Regions from separate parts of the Allorhizobium sp. DMC15 genome, predicted to be linked through region 3. Evidence: predicted binding sites of a transcription regulator. Region 3 holds the regulator's gene; each other region holds the start of a gene.

Region 1 (4,919 bases), on a different contig from region 3:
GCAGACGCATCGGCATGTCTGATACAGCGCCTTTTTGGGAATTGAAAGTCGATCATGAGGCCTAATGATCGAAGGGGGGATGGACGGTCATTCGCGCCGCAAGGCGGCTCATCTGCTCTGCTCCCTTCAGCAGTGTGTCGACAAGTTGCTCGGGAAACGGATAGAACTGGGGCGAACTTTGCGGGTCGGGACATGGCCGTCCGACATCGGCAGGCGCTGTTCTGCACCAATCTAGGCGAGACGAGGTCACATGCCGCGCAAGAAAACCGGGCTCGAACGCTTCCTTTCCTTTAATCAGCACCGCAAGCGGTGGGGTGCCCGTCGGCACCTGCCGACCGAGGTCGATTTCGCGGTGCTGAAGGCGGCGATCGTCGAGGGAGGCGAGCAGCAACAGACGCGCGGCTCGGAAAAATCGCTCGATGAGCATCTTGCCAACCTGCGCCGCGAGTTTTCGGGTCAGTCGGAGCTCGTCTACCATCATGCCAAGCTCATCGTCCTCCTGCGCCGCGAGTTCCGCGTCAAGGAGACCTTTGCCGAATTCAATGGACTTTGGGAAAGCGAAGCCGAGTTCCTGTGCGAACATCTCAACATCCGCTGGCTGGTTTCGGCTGCGGACACCTTCACAGATCATGATCCCGACCGGGCCGTGCGCAACGCGGCGCTCCTCGTGTCGCTGCTGGTCAACACGGTGAAGGTCTACGAGACCGAGCGGTTCATTACGGCCGCTGCCGGCGATTCTGTCCTCGACGACAGGATCGAACTCCTGCAAGCCGAGCTCGTGCCGCTTTTCGAGGGCCTCTCGTGTTTCACCGTCGGGACCGATGACACGCTCCGCAACATGCGCTGGCGGCTCGAGAAAGCATTCGACGACGGGGTACTCGGGATGATCCTGAAGACGGTCTATGACCGCCTTCAGGTCAACGATACCGTGTTTGCCCGCCTTCGGGCGCTGCATCGACGCGACCGCACCGGCTGGTGGTAGTCGCAATCATCCGCGCGTGAGTTCCCTCAGATGGTCGAAGTCGCGAGGGTCGAGCATGATTTCGCGGCGGACGGCAACGGGAGCCTTGGTGACGCGGCGAAGCCCCATGCGCAGTTGCGAGAGGGCACGGCGGAACCGAAAGACGAGTCTCCTGTGCGGGCTGGCTTCCGTTGCGTTCTTGCCGGCGTCGATCGCCGACCGTGTGGCGATAGGCTCCTCAATGCCGTAATGGCGGCAGCGGTCGATCTGGAGCGCGAGAGCCGGGTCCGCCTGGTAGGCCTTCAGTTCATAGGCGGCGCATATCACGGCGTCGGCAAGTCCCGCTCTCCGTGCGGTTCTCTTCAGCAGTTTTCGCGCTCCATCCGGCCAGAGCACGTAGGCGGCGGCGCCGGTCCTGTCCTGGTAGAGTCTGCGGATCGGCAGGTCAGTGTGGAGCCCGCTGGGGCTCTTCGACACCAGTTTCTTGCGGGCGCGCACTTCCAGCGTCACCAGATCTATGCCGTTCCGCTTCTCCAGGCCGGCCAGGAGATCAGGGACGCGCTTCGAAAGAAGCGCGTCGTCTTCGAGAATCAGGGACGGCGAGTCGCTCGCCGCGACCATTTCCCAAGCTGCGCGATGACTGAACAGGCAGGCCTTCTCGACATCTACGAGCGGGCGTTCCCAGGTGTCCCAATAGGTCGACGGACGTAGCGTCGGAGCGCTTGCCGCATCGAAAGCCCGCAGACGCCGGTAAGTCAGCCCAAGTGCCTCCATTTGAGCCTTCTGGAAGGCCATGCGTTCGGTCGCCCGGTCAAGATTGATGATGATCGCATCCATGGTCGGGCCTAGGGGGCGTCATCAATGAGGCGGCGGTAGATTTCGCCGAGCCGGCCGGCCTCGCCCTCGATGCGAAAATTTCCGGAGACGTGGGCCAGCGCCCGGGCGCCCGCGGCGGAAAGGCGTGCCGGATCGTCCATGAAGGCGCCGGCGGCGTTCGTCATCGCGGCAAGGTCGTCGGCGGGGATGACGATGCCGGTCTCATCCCTACCGGTCACCACCAGTTCGGGGAAGGCGCCGACATCGGTCGCCACCACAGGTACGCCCGTCGCCATCGCCTCCAGCGGTGTCAGGCCAAAACCCTCCCAGCGCTGGGGGGCGACAAAGAGGTCGAGGGTGCGGTACCAGTCGGCGATGTTCTTGTGTTCGCCGACGAAGAGGATGCGGTCGGCGAGACCGGCTTCTTTGACCTTCGCCTTCAATCCGTTCTCGAAATCGATATGCTTGGATGTTGCGCGGCCGGCGATGATGGCGGCCCAATCAGGGTGGGACGGCAGGAGTGCAATCATCGCATCGACGAAGAGGTCGGTCCCCTTCTGATGGCGGATGCGGCCGAAGCAGCCGATGTAACGCTGGTTGGGATCAAGCCCGCAGGCGCGCTTGGCCGCATCCTTGTCCTCGGCCGGCTTGAACTTCTCGCAATCGATGCCGTGCATGATCACCGTGTTCGGCACCTCCAGATAGGCGGAGGTCTTGGCGCTGGTGGCGATCACGGCATCCATCTGTCGGACGAGAAATTTTGTCCAGCGGGAATGCCGGCGCTGCGAGGCAGAGGTGAAGACGAGTTTGAGCGGCATGCGCAGGAGATCGCGCAGGATGATGCCGGGCAGCATTTCGATGTTGCGGCGGGCGTGCCACACACGCCCTTCCTGCCCCTCGGGCGGGCGCCAGAGCTTCCCCAGGTCGCGAAAGCGAAGATGCGGCAGATCGCCCGGCAGGCCAGGGCCGAGCACGGCCACCTTCTGGCCAAACCGGTTCTGCACGGGTACGAGCTGGATGATCGTCGAGGTGACGCCGGAGAGGCGGACCTTGAAATTCGGCGCGATCACGTGGACCCCGGCGGGGTCCACGTATGTCGTCTTCGCTTTCACCATCGGGGTTGAGGTCCCATCAACCCCAGTTGACCGCGAGGATCTCGTAGGCCTTTGAGCCGCCGGGCGCGACGACCTCGATGTTGTCGCCCACTTCCTTGCCGATCAGCGCGCGGGCGATCGGAGAGGAGATGGAGATGCGACCGGCTTTCACGTCGGCTTCCTGGTCGCCGACGATCTGATAGGTCTTTTCCTCGTCGGTGTCCTCGTCGACCAGCTTGACCGTCGCTCCGAACTTGATCTTCGAGCCCGACATCTTGGTGAGGTCGATGACTTCTGCGCGGGCAATCAGGTCTTCCAGCTCGCCGATGCGGCCTTCATTGTGGCTCTGCGCTTCCTTGGCGGCGTGATATTCGGCATTTTCCGAGAGGTCCCCATGGGCGCGGGCCTCGGCAATCGCCTCGATGATGCGCGGACGCTCCTCCTGCTGACGCCAGCGCAGCTCTTCGTTGAGCTTGGCAAAGCCGTTCTGCGTCATCGGTACCTTTTCTACCATTTCCTCTTCCTTCGTCTCTTCGGCCGCAGGCGCGGGCACAAAAGAAAACAGGTTCCGTAGCGAAGCTGCGGAACCATGTCACAAATCAAGTTGCAATCACTATAGCAGATTGCTTCCGGCAAATGCCAGAGTTTTCGACAAAACGTTCGAAGTTGCCCCTGGTGGCGCCGAAAGATCGAGTAAAAACAGAGGCGTGATCAGTCGCTCGGACTCAATGCCGCAGGGGATGTCGTTGACGCGGGTGAGTAGAACGTATAGAGAACATTCATATGAAGAAGTCTCTTAAGGAACGTCTTGCCATCCTTTCCGATGCGGCCAAATACGATGCCTCCTGCGCTTCGAGCGGGACGACGAAAAGGGACTCGTCTGCCTCCGGCGGGCTGGGTTCGACCGAAGGGTCAGGGATCTGTCACGCCTATGCGCCGGATGGCCGCTGCATCTCGCTGCTGAAGATCCTGCTCACCAATTTCTGCATCTATGACTGCGCCTATTGCATCAACCGTTCCTCGAGCAATGTCGAGCGGGCCCGCTTCACGCCGGACGAGGTCGTCTGGCTGACGATCGAATTCTACCGGCGCAATTACATCGAGGGTCTGTTTCTCTCTTCCGGGATCATCAAGTCTTCGGATGATACCATGGCCGAGATGGTCAAGATTGCCCGAGATCTCAGGACCAAGCATGATTTTCGCGGCTATATTCACCTGAAGACGATCCCTGAGGCATCCGCGCATCTGGTGGAGGAGGCGGGGCTTTATGCCGACCGCCTGTCGATCAACATCGAGCTGCCGACCGACCACGGGCTGGAGCGCTATGCGCCGGAGAAACGGCCGGTCAATATTCGCCGCTCGATGGCGGATTTGAGGCTCAAGATCGATGAGGCGCGCGAGCCGACGCTCACCGGACGGCGCAAGAAGTTCGTGCCCGGCGGACAGAGCACGCAGATGATCGTCGGCGCCGACGGGGCGAGCGACGCGACGATCCTCGGCTCCAGCGCGCGGCTCTATAGCAGCTACGGGCTGAAGCGCGTCTACTACTCGGCCTTCAGCCCGATCCCGGACAGTTCGCGCAATCTGCCGCTGATCAAGCCGCCGCTGATGCGCGAGCACCGGCTCTATCAGGCGGACTGGCTCTACCGCTTCTATGGCTTCTCGGTGGAGGAGATCGCCTCGATCGGACAGGACGGCATGCTCGATCTGGAGCTCGATCCGAAGCTGGCCTGGGCGCTCGCCAATCGCGACCGCTTCCCGGTCGACGTCAACAAGGCGGATCGCGAGACCTTGTTGCGCGTGCCGGGCTTTGGCACGAAGACCGTCAACGGGCTCCTGTCGGCCCGCCGTCATCGGCGCGTACGGCTGGAGGATCTGACGCGTCTCGGCGTGTCGCTCAAGAAGGTGCGCGCCTTTATCGTCGCCGAGGGCTGGTCGCCCAATCGCAGCCTGGACCGCTCGGATCTCCGGGCAGTCTTTGCGCCGGCGGCCGAGCAGCTGTCGCTGTTCTGATGCGGACCGTCACGCTGGAGGGGCGAGGGGCGTTC
Region 2 (4,919 bases), on a different contig from region 3:
TGGCAAGCTGCAGCCAGCGATCCGCCATCTCATCCGAGAAGAGAAGATGCAGTGCCTTGTAGATGCCGACCAGCGCCGAGATGCGCGTCATCTGGTCCTGCGTCAGCGTTTTCTCGACGCGATCGGGCTTCAGGCGCTCCCATGTGCTGACGGAAACGCCAAGCAGGGACGCCGCCTGCTGACTGGTCAGATCCCATTGGCTGACAAGTCGGCGATAGGCCTTGAGCGCCGTCGACGACAGCCGTGTCCGCTCTCCTTCATCGGAAAAACCCTGGATACGAGCGATCGGGGCATCCAGTACGCGCTGATGGTCTAACATGGTCAGCCTCCGTCAAATGACGGATCGACTATACGTCATTTGACGGGAATTACAAGTTGTAGCAACGGAAAGCCTCAGTGCGGCTTCAGCACGCGTGCCATGCCGACAGATCGAGGTGCGGTTTCGTTGAAACCGAACTGGCTGTAGAGCCGGTTGGCCGGCACGTCGGCGATCAGGCTGACATAGGCCGTCTTCGGCAAAGTGGCGATGAAATCGGAGAGCGCCGCCATGATCCATTTGGCAAGCCCCTTGCCCTGATGGGCCGGCAGGATGGCGATGTCGGTCACCTGGAAGAAGCAGCCGCCATCGCCGATGATGCGGCCCATGCCGACGGTCTCATTGCCATGCATCAGGCTGACGCCGAAGATAGAATTCGGCAGGCCCTTCTCGGCGGCTTCACGGGAAAAGGGCGTCAGGCCGGATTCCAGGCGCAGGCGCATGTAATCGTCGATGGGGGGCACGTGGGGTTCGATGCGGTAGGCGCTGTAGTCGGTCATGCGAACGTCTTTCCTGATGAAAATGTCTTGAATCAGCCGAGCCAGCCGGGCTGGAACCGCACCTCGTCCATGCCGGCGAAGCGAGCAACGCGCTGAAGTTCTGCTTCGAGCTTCTCCAACCGCCCGGCGCTTGGCTTCACGCCCGGTTCCAGCCAGAGGCGGCGGACGTCGAGCAGGCCTTCCTTGCGCTCGGCCTTCATGTCGATGCGGCCGATGAGGCGGTCTCCTTCGAGCAGCGGGAAAACGTAGTAGCCATATTGCCGCTTCGGTTCGGGCACGAAGACCTCGATGCGGTAGAAGAAGCCGAAGAGGCGTTCGGTCCGGTTGCGGTCGCGGATCAAGGGATCGAAGGGCGAGAGGACCCGAACCCGCGCAGGTGGTTCGGGCGCATTCATGAGCGTGCCCACCTGGTCAATGAAGGCGAAAGAGCTGCGCGGCTTGCCATCGACCGTCTCCAGCGCAAGCTCCTGCAACTCGTCGCGATGCTCGATCAGCCAGACCTTGGCCTCCTCCGGCGTGATGATCTTGAAGAAGGCGGCGATTTCGCCTGACGTGGCAAAGCCGAGGCGGGTCAGCGCGGCCCGGCAGGCCCAGTCGACAAAGGCCTCGTGCTCGACTTCCGCTTCGTGATGCTCTGCGGGAATGACCCTTTCAGCAAGGTCATAGACCTTCTGGAAGCCTTCACGCCGGGCGATGGCCAACTTTCCCGTTTGCCAAAGGAATTCCAGCGCCGTCTTCGAGGGGTGCCAGTTCCACCAGCCGCCGGAGACATGATCATCGCTCTTCACATCGCGGGCCATGACCGGGCCATGGTCGCGAATGCGGGCATAGGTTTCCTCGAAGGCCTGATCGAAGCCCTGCCCCTGCCATCGGGCCCAGTCCTCGCGGATCTTCGCCTCGCGACGGAGAAAGCGGTGCTTCCAATAGGGAAAGAATTCGGACGGAATGACCGAGGCATCGTGCGTCCAGTGCTCGAAAAGCGAGCGGTCCTTCTCGATGAGATGTTGAAGATCCTTCGGCTTATAGGTCTGGTTGCGGGAAAACAGGATCTGGTGATGGGCGCGCTCGACCCACTGGATGCTGTCCACCTGGACGAAACCGAGATCGTGGATCAGGTCATAGAGCCCCTCGCGCCGAAGCGCCTTCGTCGGCGAGCGGGACAACCCCTGCCGTTCGAGGAAGATTTTTCGCGCAAGGGCGCTGGGAACGGGAATCGACATGAGATGAGGCTAGGGCATGTTCGTGGTTTGTTCAATGGCGGAGATTCCAAGTGGCGACGCCCGCACCGCACAAGGCGATTTTGGCAGCCCCCTCATGATCCAGCGCGATGGAAGAGATCTGGCACCGGGCCCATGAGCGGGCTATAGCAACCCCCATCGCCCGCAGGAGACCCTCCCTTGCACATCATTCTCGATCAGGCCGAGTTGCGTTACGGCGACCGTGTGGCCCTCAAGGCGCTCACACTGTCGCTCAGCGAGCGTCGTATCGGCGTGATCGGGCTCAACGGTTCCGGCAAGACGAGCTTTGCGCGGCTGATTGCTGGCCTTGCCAAGCCGACCTCCGGCACGGTGACACTCGACGGTCTCGATACCGTGACCGACGAGAAGGCCGCGCGGGCGAAGACCGGCTTTATCTTCCAGAACCCCGGACATCAAATCATCCTGCCCATCATCCGCGAGGATGTGGCGCTCGGGCCGAAATCGCGGGGGCTGCCTGCAGCCGAGATAGACCGCGTGGTGGACGAGGCCCTTTCGCGCTTCGGCATCAGCGATCTCGCCGGGCGGCGGCCGCATGAGCTGTCGGGCGGGGAGTTGCAGCTTGCGGCGCTGGCTGCCGTCTGCGTCAACCGGCCTGATGTCGTGATCTTCGACGAGCCGACCAATCAGCTGGATCTGAAGAACCGCGCCCGGGTGAAGGCGGCGATCGACGGGCTTGCTGAGCAGGCTGTTGTCATCAGCCACGATCTGGACCTCGTTGAGAATTTTGGCCGCGTGCTGGTGTTTCATGAAGGCGCACTTGCCTTCGATGGCGCGGGCCAGGACGCGATTGCCCGCTACCGGGAAATTGCCGGATGCTGACGAGCCTGCATGTGGAGGGGACGAGCCTCCTGCATCGCATCCCGGTGAAGCCAAAGCTCTTCGGGCTGATGGTCTGCGGGCTTCTCCTCTACTTCATCGAGCGGTCGGTCGTGCTCGGGGCTGCTCTGGTCCTGACTACCCTGCTCTATCTCTCAACCGGCATCGGATTTGCCGAGGGGCTGCGGCGGCTGAAGCCGGTGCTGTTCACCATCGCCTTTCTGGCCGCCGTAAACGTCCTGCTGCTTTCGCCGCTGGAAGCGCTGGTGACGGTGCTGAGGCTGTTGGCCATCCTCTTTCTTGCCGCTGCCGTAACGGCCTCCACCACGATTGCCGACTTCATGGCCGCCATCACAGACCTTGCGCGACCACTCGAGAAGCTTGGCCTGATGAAGGCATCCGATCTCGGGCTGGCGCTCGGCCTGGTGCTGCGCTTCGTGCCCGATATCGCCCAGCGCTACGAGGCGCTGAAGGAGGCGCATGCGGCGCGCGGCATTCCGGTGAAACTCTCGCGCATGCTGGGTCCGCTGATCATTTCGACGTTGAAGGATGCCGATCGCATTGCCGAGGCAATTGACGCACGGGACATTCGGGGTCACTAAAATCCTCAACGTTTACCGGGGACATTTTCCATGACCACAAGAGACCTCGTGCTCGCCTCTCTTTTCACCGCCATCATCATCGTGCTCGGCTTCCTGCCGCCGGTGCCGATCCCGCTGCTACCCGTTCCGATCACGGCGCAATCGATGGGCGTGATGCTCGCCGGCTGCATCATCGGCGCCAAGCGCGGCGCGCTGGCCTATGCCCTGCTCGTCGTGCTCGTTGCCGTCGGCCTGCCCGTTCTCTCCGGCGGTCGCGGCGGTCTCAACGTGCTGATCGGGCCGACCGGCGGCTATATCTTCGGCTGGATCATTGGCGCTTTCGTCACTGGCATGCTGGCCGAAAAGCTGGTGCGCGAAGAACAGTCCGCAGCCAAGCAGATGACCGGCTTCTTCATCGCCTCCATCGTCGGCGGCATCGGGGTGGTCTATCTCTGCGGCATGCCGTGGCTTTCGGTCGCGGCCGGCACGCCCTTCGACAAGGTCCTTCTCGGCTCGCTTGCTTTCATTCCCGGTGATCTGGTCAAGGCTGCGATAGCAACGCTTGCCGCCCGTGCGGTCTTGGTCGGCTATCCGCTGCTGCCGGCGCGAGTGTGATGCCGAAACGGCAACAACACCCACTCCTTGCTGTCTCTCACCGCAAATAACGGTAGAGCCAGTCGCGCACGTCCTCCGGAAGCGCGGCCGGCTCGCCAGTTTCTCTGTCCCGCGCGGTCCAGGTCACGTCGATCTCGGCGACCGTCTGGCCGTTGCGATCCATCTCCACCTCGAAGCCGACCGACTTGCCGCCGATCTTGTCGACGCGCACGATCATGCGGACCTGATCCTCAAGACGCAGCGGCAGATGCAGGCGCAGTTCAAGCTTGGTCGGCGTGTAGTGCGGCTCGTCCTCCAGCGGGGGACGGTAGCGCCAGAAATGGCGAAGAGCGGCCTCGGCCTGCGTGACATAGGCGGCCACATGCATCTCCCCCGTATCGGCAATGTCGCGGTAGGGGATGGTGATTTCACTCACCTCGACCCGATCTATCTCATCCATGCAGGTTCCGTCTTTTCCGTCGTTAGCGGTATCTAACGGCATAGCGCCTGGCTTCACAAGGGATGTCCCAAAAAGGCGCCGGCAGCGCACCCGCCCGCAGCCAAGAGGATGGGTAAAAACGCATAACAAGGTGGAAGATGACCGAAGGGCGCCTTATGTTCACCGCGACCGAGGATGACCCATGACCACACGTCTCTACGAGAACCCGCTCTTCCTGGAGCACAATACGCCACCGGGTCACCCCGAACGGGCAGACCGATTGCGCTCGCTGAACATTGCGCTCGAACATCCCAATTTTGCAAAGCTTGAGCGGGTCGAGGCGGTTCAGGCGAACGAGGACGCGGTAACGCTCGCCCATCCTGAAGAGCATCTCTTCGCCGTAATGCGGCAGAT
Region 3 (4,919 bases):
CAATGACGGATCGGAAGCGGGATGAACGAAAATCTAATCGATTTAAAGCGGCATTCCCGGCGCTGCATCTTCTTTAGCCGATTGAAGCGCCGGGAAAGTGTGTCAAACGGCCTTGGCTATGTCGTCAAAGGCGATCAGTTTTTCGAGAAGACGGCGCATGTTGTCGATCTGAACCATGTTCGGTCCATCGGACGGCGCATTGTCCGGATCCTGATGGGTCTCGACAAAGAGACCGCCGACGCCAACGGCGACCGCCGCACGGGCGAGCGTTTCAACGAATTCGCGCTGGCCGCCGGAGGAGCCGCCCTGCCCGCCCGGCTGCTGCACCGAATGCGTGGCATCAAAGACCACCGGCGCACCCATACCCGCCATGATCGGCAGCGAGCGCATGTCGGAGACCAGCGTGTTGTAACCGAAGGAGGCGCCGCGCTCGCAGAGGAGGACATTCGGATTGCCGCTGGCATTGAGCTTGTTCAGCACGTTCTTCATGTCCCAGGGCGCCAGGAACTGGCCCTTCTTGACGTTCACCACGCGGCCGGTCTTGGCCGCGGCGACCAAGAGATCGGTCTGGCGGCAGAGGAAGGCCGGGATCTGCAGGACGTCGACCGTCGGGGCGACGGCCGCGCACTGTTCTTCCGTGTGGATGTCCGTCAGCACCGGGATGCCGTATTCCTTCTTGATGTCGGCGAAGACTTCCATTGCCTTTTCCAGACCGATGCCGCGCTCAGCCGACAGCGAGGTGCGGTTCGCCTTGTCGAAGGAGGACTTGTACACGAGGCCGAGGCCAAGCTCGCGGCACAGCTCCACCAGACGACCGGCGATCATGAACGCATGATCGCGGCTCTCCATCTGGCAAGGGCCGGCAATCAGGGCGAAGCGGCCCTTCTGCGAGAAGACGGCCCGGCCCTCGCCTTCACCGACGACGACTTCGGAATTGGTCACAGTGCTCATTTCAACTCCTCGAAGGCGAAGGCGACACCCTGGCCTTTCTCCGGCGCGACAACGAGGCGCGCTCCTGTTTTGTGATAGCGGACGCCATTAGCAGCGAGGCAGGCTTCTGTCACGCCGAGATCACGGCTCGCGACCACAACCACCGCCCCGAGCAGACCCCGTTCTTCGCGCGCATCCGAGAACCCGTATCGAGCCGACAGTCCATCTGGTGTCAGGACATCGACCCTGGCATTGGCCGCTTCGATCGATAGTCCGAAAGAATCGGCCGTGACGTCGCGCTGCCGCAGCGCCGTCTCCAACAGATACTGGAAATCGCTCGGATTATTCTCGCACAGCACCACGCCTCTCAGGCCTGCTGCCGCGTTGGCGTGGTCCAGCAAAGCACCGCGATCGGCGGGCAAGGGGTTCACGCGCTCACAGGCGAAAGCAAAAAAGTCGGGCGAGCGCAGATCGGCGGCGAAGGCCAGCCGAAAAGATCCCTCTACTTTGCGGCCATTGGGAAAGCGAAACTCGCGCGAAAAGCCCAGCAGTTCACCACCGCTCAAACCTTCGGCGACAAAGCTCGCATGATCTGCTCCGGCGTCATCGGTCTTGACGACGATTGCCGAGAGACCCTCGCCCCTTCGGAACCGAAAAGCCTGGTCACGCGCGACAAAAACATTCCCGGCCCGCACCGCCGACAGACAGTCTTCCCGGCTGCCGACGGCAAGCGGTTCGAGATAGGTGTCGTCGCGGAAGAAAACACAGGCGTTTTCAGTGCCGAAAGGGTGACGAGCATCGGCTGCCACGGTGAACCCAAGGCGGCTTAGCCGCTGTCTGGCAGTAACGAGATCGATCACCGGCAGCACAAGGTGGTCCAAAGCGCGCGGCAAAGCGGGAACAGGCGACATGAAGATACTCCGTTACGACCAAACTAGGAATTACCCGAGCGCTTTGTAAGGGCCTCGATCGCCTCACGGAGCGCATCGATCTCGGCCCGGGTGTCGCGCAATTCCTTCAACACCTGCTCATCGATCTTGTGGTGGAGCGCGAGAACCTCGATCTCGGCCTTCAGATTGATCTCATAGTCCTTCGCGGCCATGAAGCGGTCACGCTCGGCCTGGCGGTTCTGGCTCATCATGATGATCGGCGCCTGAATGGCGGCCACCATCGAGAGGATCAGGTTCAAAAAGATGAAGGGGTAGGCGTCAAACGGACGGGCTACCAGGATCACCGTGTTGAGAACAACCCAGGCGAGGAGGAAGACAACGAAGCCAATGATGAAGCTCCAGGAGCCGCCGATCCGGGCAATCGAATCGGCCAGACGCTGACCGAAACTTGCCCCGGCGAGAAAGTCCTCGCCGGCATTGGTCGACACCGTTCGGCGCTGGCGAGCCTTGACCAGAACCTTCTTCTCTGCCGATGTCAGTTGGTCGGCCTGCTTCCCGAGCAGAGTGTTCTCCAAGTCTTTCAGCATGGTGTAACTCACAGAGATTTCAATTCGTTGCTCGGACTTGCTCCCGGCTGTCTGGCTGCCAGCATCGATCGGACATGCAAGGTTGCCAGCACCCGGCCGAAGACGCCTATCGCATTTTCATACGGGTTGTTCACGGAAATTTATCTACTTGCGGAACACATATGGAACATATAGTGTCTGTTCTGGATTTGTTTCACAAACGGGGCCCCGCATATGCTGACGCGCAAGCAACAGGAACTGCTTCTCTTCATTCACGAGCGGATGAAAGAATCGGGTGTGCCTCCGTCCTTCGACGAGATGAAGGACGCCCTCGACCTGGCATCGAAGTCCGGCATTCACAGGCTCATCACGGCGCTTGAAGAACGGGGCTTCATCCGGCGGCTTCCCAACCGCGCGCGTGCTCTTGAAGTGATCAAGCTACCGGAGGCCTATACGCCCAGCCTGCAACCGCGGCGTGGGTTTGCGCCAAGCGTCATCGAAGGCAGCCTGGGAAAGACGCCGCCGCCTGCCCCGGCGCGTCCCAGCAACGACGATCAGAATGCGTCGGTCAGCGTGCCTGTCATGGGGCGCATCGCCGCCGGCGTGCCGATCTCGGCTATCCAGAACAACACGCATGACATTACCGTTCCGGCTGAGATGATCGGTTCTGGCGAACACTATGCCCTGGAGGTCAAGGGCGATTCGATGATTGATGCCGGTATTCTCGACGGCGATACCGTGATCATCCGCAACGCCTCGAACGCCAATCCCGGCGACATCATCGTGGCATTGGTCGATGACGAGGAAGCAACACTGAAGCGGTTTCGCCGCCGTGGTGCCTCGATCGCGCTGGAGGCTGCCAACCCGGCCTACGAGACACGCATTTTCCCGCCGGACCGGGTCAAGATCCAAGGGAAGCTTGTCGGCCTGATCCGGCGCTATCACTGATCCGTCGCCGCGCCGTCATCTGATGTCGTGGCGGCCAGAGGCTGGGGTCTGGTTGCCAAAAGGGCGGCCTTGAAACCGTGTTGGGAGGCAGTCCCCCCGGTTCGCCAGTCGTAGAGGCGATGCACCGTCCATGGGCGTGGCGGGCCTGCCAGCGCTGACGTGACTTCGATTTTTCTTTCGTGGCGATCACCAAGCCGCAACTCGAGAGCGCCGCTTGCGCGCAATGTCGTTTCGCTGATCAAGATCGCGCCTGAATTGCAGCGGGTCAGGCGGCTGCGGACGCCGAGCACAACGATGTCGGCGACGTCACAGGCGAGGCCGGCAATATCGGCGCGGTCGATGACGAGCACGGTCCAGAGGCCGGCAATCTTTGCCGCACAGGCACCGCGAGCGCAGGTGAAGCGGTCGCCCGCGGCGGATCCTGCCAGTTGGTCCAATACCTTGCCTGCCTGTTGTTTTGTCACCGCATCCCATGTCTCCTCCTTTTTCCAATCGGCCGGTGGCGGGAGGACGAGTGCGTCTGTTTGGTCCGGTGGCCGATGATTTTCGACACCGAGCGCAGGCTTCCACTGGTCAAAAAGGAAGGTCGATGGACGCACGCGGTTGGTAGCGAGGGTCTTCGCCTCAGCATCGCTTCGCGGCCTCGGCCAAAACGCGACGAGGCGGCCATCCTCGCTGACCAGCAGATCGGCCGGCCTATCTGCTGGACGCAGCCAGGACGCAGCCAGCGTGACGATCAAGAGAACGCTCCCGGCGTGCCGTAGCCGCGTATGCAGTAACGTGATCAGCAGGAGCGCGGTCACGGTGAGTGCTGGAAACCAGCCCGGCTGACGCGGGATGAGCGCCGCCTCATCCCAGCCGGCGACGGTGTGCGCAACCTGCAGGACGAGATCAAGTCCGAGACCCATGATCCAAAAGAATGGGGCATCAAGGCCGAGCGGCATCATCAGCATGGCGATGAAGCCGGCCGGCATGACCACGATCGAGATCAGCGGCATGGCCGCCAGATTGGCCTCAAGCCCGTGCATGGACAGGCGATGGAAATGCGTGACCGCAAAAATGGCCGTCGACAAACCGCCAATCAGGGATGTGGCGAGCGTCCCACCGACGAATTTCAGCACAAAGCTTGCCAGTTTGCCCGGGACCGATTGGGGAGCCGGCCAGAGGGTGCGCGGCCTCGTGCGCCAGGCTGCATAGCCAGCGATCAGGGCTGCCGTCGCGGCAAAAGACATCTGAAAACTCGGCCCCATGACGGCGGAAGGCTGCACGACCAGGATCAGGATCGCCGCGACAGACAGGTTGCGCAGACTGATCGCGGGCCGGTCGATCAGCACGGCAACCAGCAAGATCGCGGTCATCAGATAGGCGCGCAATGCCGAAACCTGGTAACCGGATATGAGGACATAGGCGGTCGCCGCCAGAAGTGCGCCGGCGGCTGCGATTTTCTTTATGGAATAGTGCTGCGCTAAACCCGGAAGGAGGCTCAACAGTGCCCGCAGGCCGACAAAGAAGATACCGGCGGCAAGCGCCATGTTGAGACCGGAGATCGCGGTGATATGGGCAAGCCCCGAAAGCCGTAACGCAT

The links. The regulator LexA, encoded in region 3, represses DNA repair genes until DNA is damaged. The targets are predictions, from matches to a motif close to TGTTCNNNNTGTGTTCNG.
Region 1: a site for LexA is predicted at 3,632-3,649, ahead of ACT53S_RS09425 (putative DNA modification/repair radical SAM protein). Genes of this name have one in related genera too.
Region 2: a site for LexA is predicted at 2,054-2,071, ahead of ACT53S_RS04725 (energy-coupling factor ABC transporter ATP-binding protein). Genes of this name have one in related genera too.

What each region holds. Positions count from the first base shown of each region.
Region 1 covers NZ_JBQUZB010000002.1:187,668-192,586, reverse strand. Annotated here, with positions in the region: gene ACT53S_RS09445 (hypothetical protein) at 251-982, shown strand; gene ACT53S_RS09440 (glycosyltransferase family 25 protein) at 989-1,798, opposite strand; gene ACT53S_RS09435 (glycosyltransferase family 4 protein) at 1,807-2,892, opposite strand; gene greA (transcription elongation factor GreA) at 2,909-3,385, opposite strand; gene ACT53S_RS09425 (putative DNA modification/repair radical SAM protein) at 3,655-4,884, shown strand; gene ACT53S_RS09420 (UdgX family uracil-DNA binding protein) at 4,884-4,919, shown strand, end outside.
Region 2 covers NZ_JBQUZB010000001.1:975,407-980,325, reverse strand. Annotated here, with positions in the region: gene ACT53S_RS04740 (antitoxin Xre-like helix-turn-helix domain-containing protein) at 1-319, opposite strand, end outside; gene ACT53S_RS04735 (GNAT family N-acetyltransferase) at 394-816, opposite strand; gene ACT53S_RS04730 (winged helix-turn-helix domain-containing protein) at 849-2,036, opposite strand; gene ACT53S_RS04725 (energy-coupling factor ABC transporter ATP-binding protein) at 2,214-2,894, shown strand; gene ACT53S_RS04720 (energy-coupling factor transporter transmembrane component T family protein) at 2,888-3,493, shown strand; gene ACT53S_RS04715 (biotin transporter BioY) at 3,524-4,087, shown strand; gene ACT53S_RS04710 (thioesterase family protein) at 4,125-4,526, opposite strand; gene ACT53S_RS04705 (histone deacetylase family protein) at 4,708-4,919, shown strand, end outside.
Region 3 covers NZ_JBQUZB010000003.1:270,510-275,428, reverse strand. Annotated here, with positions in the region: gene kdsA (3-deoxy-8-phosphooctulonate synthase) at 103-951, opposite strand; gene ACT53S_RS15610 (VOC family protein) at 948-1,841, opposite strand; gene ACT53S_RS15605 (DUF1003 domain-containing protein) at 1,865-2,407, opposite strand; gene lexA (transcriptional repressor LexA) at 2,621-3,334, shown strand; gene ACT53S_RS15595 (ComEC/Rec2 family competence protein) at 3,328-4,919, opposite strand, start outside.